2 regions of the Mycobacterium sp. NTMscope_MAC_12 genome follow, and region 2 is predicted to be linked to the other one. Evidence: predicted binding sites of a transcription regulator. Region 2 holds the regulator's gene; the other holds the start of a gene.

Region 1 (3,404 bases), 120 kb from region 2:
GCGAGCGCGTCGGCCGCCTGTCGTGGCGATCCCGTGCACTGGTAGCGCGTGCCGTTCACGTCGTGGGCGTACTCGTGATAGTGGCCCGCGACGTACGACGCAATGTTCTTCTGCAGCAAGATGATTCCGGTGATCAGGCACACCACGGCGCCGGCCGCCAGCAGACCGGCGATCACGAACAGGCGGGTTCGGCTCACGGTTGCCACCGGCTCGCGGTGTGAACCACCGTCCCGCCGGAGCCGGGCGGACGCCCCGGGTACAGATGCCATGTCTGCCAACGCCATCCGGCGCCGTCGGGCTCGGCGGCCAGCACGGTCAGCGCGGCGTCGTCGCCCGGGAACGTGCCGCCGAGCCAGCCCGCCCGTCGGGCGCAGCGGCCCCGCAGCTCGTGCGCGAGGCGGCGGAAGGCCGCCTCGTCGCGGGTGTCGGTGACCGATTGCAGGTGGTAGCCGGGCGCGTCGGTGCTCTCGGGCAGGGCCGCCCCGAGATTGCGTGCCGTGCAAGAGATTTCCTCGGAGAACCGGCCCGCGGCGTGCTCGACCGCGACGACGTGCGACGCGCCGAGCACCCCGAGCAGCAACGCCCCCGCGCCGCCCGGGTGCTCGAGGCGGCAGGCGGCCAGCGGCGGGGGGACCGGCGCGTTGAGCGCGAGTCCCAGCCGCTCCCCGGATACGTCCGCCGGGGTCACGGCGAGCTGATGAAGGGGCACCGGCCTGACCTCGCGCGCGTTAGGCGGGGCTGGGCGGGGGAGCCGCGTAGACGGTGAGTTCGCCGGGGGACACGGACTTTCCCGTCGACACCTCCCAGGGCATGTCCGCGGCCCAGCGCTCGAAGGAGAGCAGGACCGTCTCGTCGTCGCTGGTGCAGTCGACGAATTCCATCTCGCCGCCGGCCGGCAGCCCGGTGGTGCCTTCGGTCGTGTAGGAGGCGCGGCCGCGTTCGGTTTCGTGAAACATCACGCCGTCGACGACGTAGGGATCGCCGGGCCGCAGCGGCACGTCCTTGCGGGTGATCCACATCGCCAGTTCCAGCCGTCCGTCGTCCTCTTCGACGCTGAACCAGATCGGCTGCTCGCCGCCCTCGAGCAGGTGTTCCCACCACACGAACGGTCCCTCGCGGAAGGTGACCGACCCGCGCACGATGTAGTCGGTGCCGCCGTAGCTGACGATGGCGCCGGGGCCGAGCTGGCGGGGCCCGAACTGCGGCATCGCGTCCGACGCGAGCGGATCCGGGCGCCCGGCGCTCTGCGCCGGCCGCTTGGGGCGGCGCAAAGCGATGACGAGCACCACGATCGACGCGATGAACAGCACGATGGCGAGCATGACCAGCAGAGATCCCACGCGCAGCCTCCCGTTGCCACAATGCTTGAGCGAACGTGGGCTAAAGCTAACAGCTTTTTCGCGGGTCCGGCGCGGTAACCTCCCGGCCCGGAATCGGCCTGGAATCGGGGTGGCCGCCGCGTGTCGCACCCGGGGCGCGTCGGTGCCGGCCGCTAGGGTATCGAACAGCTGTTCTACTAGGTGGGAGCGGGTAATGCGGGTGATGGGCGTCGACCCCGGCCTGACCCGGTGCGGGTTGTCGGTCGTCGAGAGCGGGCGTGGGCGCAGCGTCGTCGCGCTCGACGTCGACGTGGTGCGCACCCCGTCGGACGCGCCGCTCGCCGAGCGGCTGCTGAAGATCAGTGACGCCGTCGAGCATTGGCTGGCCACCCACCAGCCGGACGTCGTGGCTATCGAGCGGGTGTTCTCCCAGCTGAACGTGTCGACGGTGATGGGCACCGCCCAGGCCGGCGGCGTGGTCGCGCTGGCGGCGGCCAAGCGGGGCGTCGACGTGCACTTCCACACCCCCAGCGAGGTCAAGGCCGCGGTCACCGGCAACGGCGCTGCCGACAAGGCCCAGGTTACTGCGATGGTCACCAGAATCCTTGCGCTGCAAGCGAAACCGACGCCGGCGGACGCCGCCGACGCGCTCGCGCTGGCGATTTGTCACTGCTGGCGGGCGCCGATGATCGCCCGGATGGCGGCGGCCGAGGCGCTGGCCGCCGAGCAGCGGCAGAAGTACCGGGCCAAGCTGAAGGCCGCCCGATGATCGCCGCGGTGCGCGGCGAGGTGCTCGAGGTGGCGCTCGATCATGTGGTGATCGAGGCCGCCGGTGTCGGCTACCGGGTGAACGCGACGCCGTCGACGCTGTCCACGCTGCGGACCGGGACCGAGGCGCGGCTGATCACGGCGATGATCGTCCGCGAGGATTCGATGACGCTGTACGGCTTCACCGACACCGACACCCGCGACCTGTTTTTGACCCTGCTGTCGGTGTCGGGGGTCGGGCCCCGGCTGGCGATGGCGACCCTGGCCGTGCACGACGCCGGCGCGCTGCGCCAGGCGCTGCATGACGGCGACGTCACCGCGCTGACCCGGGTGCCCGGGATCGGCAAACGCAGCGCCGAACGGATGGTCCTGGAGCTGCGGGACAAGGTGGGCGCGGCCGGCGCCGGCGCGGCGTCCGTGGCCACCGGTCTCAACGGCCACGCGATACGCGGGCCGGTGGTGGAGGCCCTGGTCGGCCTCGGCTTCGCCGTCAAGCAGGCCGAGGAGGCCACCGACAAGGTGCTGGCCGCCGAGCAGGACGCGACCACCTCCGGTGCGCTGCGCGCCGCCCTGTCGCTGCTGGGTAAGTCTCGATGACCCCCACCGAGGAAGACTGGTCCGACCGGGACGTCTCCGGCGCGCTGGCCCCCGGCGAGGGCGACGTCGACGTCAGCCTGCGGCCCCGCTCGCTGCGGGAGTTCATCGGCCAGCCGCGGGTGCGCGAACAGCTGCAACTGGTCATCGAGGGGGCCAAAAACCGCGGCGGCACACCGGATCACATCCTGCTGTCCGGCCCGCCGGGGCTGGGCAAGACGTCGCTGGCGATGATCATCGCGGCCGAGCTCGGATCCTCGTTGCGGCTGACGTCCGGGCCCGCGCTGGAGCGCGCCGGGGACCTGGCGGCGATGCTGTCCAATCTGGTCGAGCACGACGTGTTGTTCATCGACGAGATCCACCGCATCGCGCGGCCCGCCGAGGAGATGCTCTACCTGGCGATGGAGGACTTCCGGGTGGACGTGGTCGTCGGCAAGGGCCCCGGCGCGACGTCGATCCCGCTGGAGGTGGCGCCGTTCACCCTGGTCGGCGCGACCACCCGTTCCGGCGCGCTGACCGGCCCGCTGCGGGATCGGTTCGGCTTCACCGCGCACATGGACTTCTACGAGCCCCCCGAGCTGGAGCGGGTGCTGGCCCGCTCCGCCGGGATCCTGGGAATCGAACTCGGCGGTGATGCGGCCGAGGAGATCGCGCGCCGCTCGCGCGGCACGCCGCGGATCGCCAACCGGCTGTTGCGCCGGGTGCGGGACTTCGCCGAGGTGC
Region 2 (3,404 bases):
CCTGGCCGACCCAGGTGCCCAGGAGCGGGGCCAGGGCCGCGAGGTCGGGATGCAACTCAGGGGGCATGCACCGAGCCTAGCGGGCCGCCCAGCGAGCGCCCGGCGAGATCCGTCAGCCCGGAGTGGCCACTCCGCGGTGCTCACGAAGCGCCTGGATCTCGCGCTCGAAGTCGTCCGCGGATTCGAAAGAGCGATACACGGAGGCGAACCGCAAGTACGCCACCTCGTCGAGATCACGCAACGGCCCCAGGATGGCCAGGCCGACCTCGTGGCTGGGGACCTCCGGGGAAGCCACGGCGCGCACGGTGTCTTCGACCTGCTGGGCCAGCAGATTCAGCGCGTCGTCATCCACCTGACGGCCCTGGCAGGCCCGTCGGACTCCGCTGATGACCTTTTCCCTGCTGAAGGGCTCGGTGACGCCGCTGCGCTTGACCACCGCCAGGACCGCGGTTTCCACGGTGGTGAAACGTTTTCCGCACTCGGGGCACGACCGGCGGCGCCGGATCGCCTGCCCCTCGTCGGTTTCGCGCGAGTCGATCACCCGGGAATCCGGGTGGCGGCAGAAGGGACAGTGCATGACCGCTCCTTCACCGTGCCGACAACGGGGTACCGCAGAACTTTGAGCGTACCTGTGCGCTGACCTGCGCGGCTAACGGAGCCGCCGTCCGCGGGGCCGCGCCACGCGCGCCGGCCGCGTGCCGGGCCGGACCCGTTGTCGCACAACGGCCGTCAGCCGATCGGAGCGATCAGCGTTTGGCCCGCAACCAGCGTCGGCGAGTTCAGGTCGTTGAGCTCACGGATGCGGTCGGCCACCTGGGCGGCCGGCGCGTCGGGCGCCACGCGGTGAGCGACATCCTGCAGCGACTCCCCCGCGTCGACCCGCACGACGGCGAGCCGGTTCGGTACGGGCGCGGCCGAATTCGTCGAGTCACCGTTGAGTACCTGCCCGACATTCGCGACGAGACCCAGCCACAAGGTGATCGCCCCGGCGGCCAATGCCAGACCGACCGTCGTCAGCCACGTGACGGAGCGCCTGCGGTGCGGGGCGACCGACATCGCGACCCCGGTGCCGTAGTAACGCGTCGGCGCGCCCGCCGGCCGTGCCGGCGCGGGACGCCGCGAGCGGGCCAGCCCGTCCCTGCCGTACCGAACGCCCTGCACCGGTCCGTTGATCGGGCGCCGAAGACTGCTGGTACGCGGCGCAAGCGTGTGGATGATTGTCATCTGCGTTCCTCCGGTCAACTAGCTCTCGCTCGTGTGTTCGACTCTAATCGCTCGTGTGTTCGAAACCCGAACATTTGAGCGAAGCGTGTCGCACGAGCAAAACGCTAGATCACGCCACCGACAACTCCGTCGGCCTCTACCACTGTCACGAGGCACAAATACCCGATCTCGGCAAGAGTTACACATTTGTGATTCGGCCGATGGCGGCGTCTTTCCGGCCACGGCGCGCCGGGGCGACACGCAAGTCGAACACATGTTTGATTCTTGTCGGCGGTGCCGTTACATTCAGTGTCATGGGCGACAGCAACGACACTTCCCCGAACGACACCGGCCCGGCCGGAGCGGGCGGCCGGCTGCACTCCGTGGATTCCGCGCTGACCGAACGGCAGCGGACCATTTTGAATGTCATTCGCGCCTCGGTGACCAGCCGCGGCTATCCCCCGAGCATCCGGGAGATCGGCGACGCCGTCGGGCTGACGTCGACGTCCTCGGTGGCCCACCAGCTGCGCACGCTGGAACGCAAGGGGTATTTGCGCCGCGACCCCAACCGCCCACGGGCGGTCGATGTCCGCGGCGCCGACGACGACGTGGCGGCGCCCGCCACCGAGGTGGCCGGGTCGGATGCGTTGCCAGAACCGACGTTCGTCCCGGTTCTGGGCCGTATCGCCGCCGGTGGACCGATCCTCGCCGAAGAGGCCGTCGAAGATGTGTTCCCGCTGCCGCGTGAGCTGGTCGGCGAGGGCACGCTGTTCCTGCTCAAGGTGGTGGGTGACTCGATGGTGGAGGCCGCGATCTGTGACGGCGACTGGGTGGTGGTGCGCCAGCAGAACGTCGCCGACAACGGCGACATCGTCGCGGCGTTGCTGGACGGCGAGGCGACCGTCAAGACGTTCAAACGCGCCGGCGGTCAGGTGTGGCTGATGCCGCACAACCCGGCGTTCGACCCCATCCCGGGCAACGACGCGTCCGTGCTGGGCAAGGTCGTCACGGTGATCCGCAAGGTCTAGCGACCGGCGGCTAGTCGGCCCTGGTGAAGCCGTTGGCCAAGGCGACCTCTTCGCTGGACAACCAGATCTCGGGGAGCGTGTCCTGGTACAGGTCGCTGCCCGGCGTGTAATACAGGCCGTAACGAGCGCTCGCCTTGATCGGGTAGCCGTCGGGCGCCTGGTACGGGTCGTCGAGCGGCAGATGGATGGTCGGACGCCCATCCGGGCCCGCCAGCCCGTTGTCCGCGCCGTCTTCCTCGTCCGCGGCGGCGTGCCGCCCGCCGGATCGCTGCGCCGCGCCGGCGGCGAAGGCCGCGGCCTCGGCGGCCCCGGACACGTCGGGCTCCGCCGTGACACCCTCTTCGGGTTCGACTTCCGCATCCAGCACGGCGACGTCGGGATACTCATCCTCGGGGCCGGCGGTTTCCAGGGCACCGGTCACGGCCTCGGCGTCCGGCGGGGTGTGCGGAACGGCGACGTCGGGATACTCGTCCTTTGCGTACTCGTCCTCGACGTAGCCGGCGTCCGCGTAGTCGGCGTCGACGTAGGCGGCGTCATCCGCGGTCTCGGACTCGGCGACCTCGGGAACGGCGTCGGTGTAGTCGGTGTAATCGGCTTCGGCGTCGGGATAGTCGGCCTCCGACAGCATCTCCTCCGACACGACGGGGATGGAGTCGGTGTCGATCGCGTCGGGGTCCTCCTCCTCGAGCCCGTATTCGCTCTCCGTCGGAACCTGACGCTGCCAGCTGACCCGCGCGGTGGCCGCGGCCTCCGTCGGCCGCTCGGGTTCGTGCGACCCGCCGAGCGCGAAATGCTCGCTCGCGAGGTCGGGTTCCTCCGGCCCCCAGGGCGCGTCGGCCGCGTCATAGCCGTGATCGGGCGCGTAGCCGGCGGCATCCTCGCTCCCGGAGCGACGCCGGCGCCATGCGAACAGCACCCACACCAACACCACCAGCAGCACCAGGACCGGTATCGCGGCCAGCCACCACCACGAATGCCCGCCGAATTTGTTGGCGTGGGACGGCATGGCCGCATTGCTCGGCTGGTTCTGACCCGACACCTGCAGTCCGCTCAACAACGGCGCCAGGTTGGACGGATCCGTGCTGAACGTGTTCTTCGCCCGGTTCCACGAAATCTTGCCGCCGGTGAACTGCTGGGAGATCACGTCGCCGTCCACGGCCTGGTCGCCGACCG

The links. Region 2 encodes LexA, which represses DNA repair genes until DNA is damaged. Its sites were predicted from a motif close to CGAACANNTGTTCG; they were not measured.
Region 1: the regulator LexA is predicted to act here: its motif matches at 1,502-1,515, upstream of ruvC (crossover junction endodeoxyribonuclease RuvC).

The regions. Positions count from the first base shown of each region.
Region 1 covers NZ_CDRJYY010000001.1:3,462,231-3,465,634, reverse strand. Annotated here, with positions in the region: gene AC0KS4_RS15645 (DUF4247 domain-containing protein) at 1-197, opposite strand, end outside; gene AC0KS4_RS15640 (DUF2617 family protein) at 194-709, opposite strand; gene AC0KS4_RS15635 (DUF4178 domain-containing protein) at 729-1,340, opposite strand; gene ruvC (crossover junction endodeoxyribonuclease RuvC) at 1,534-2,088, shown strand; gene ruvA (Holliday junction branch migration protein RuvA) at 2,085-2,684, shown strand; gene ruvB (Holliday junction branch migration DNA helicase RuvB) at 2,681-3,404, shown strand, end outside.
Region 2 covers NZ_CDRJYY010000001.1:3,577,241-3,580,644, forward strand. Annotated here, with positions in the region: gene AC0KS4_RS16310 (peroxynitrite isomerase) at 1-67, opposite strand, end outside; gene nrdR (transcriptional regulator NrdR) at 113-577, opposite strand; gene AC0KS4_RS16320 (LysM peptidoglycan-binding domain-containing protein) at 730-1,224, opposite strand; gene lexA (transcriptional repressor LexA) at 1,518-2,231, shown strand; gene AC0KS4_RS16330 (LGFP repeat-containing protein) at 2,242-3,404, opposite strand, start outside.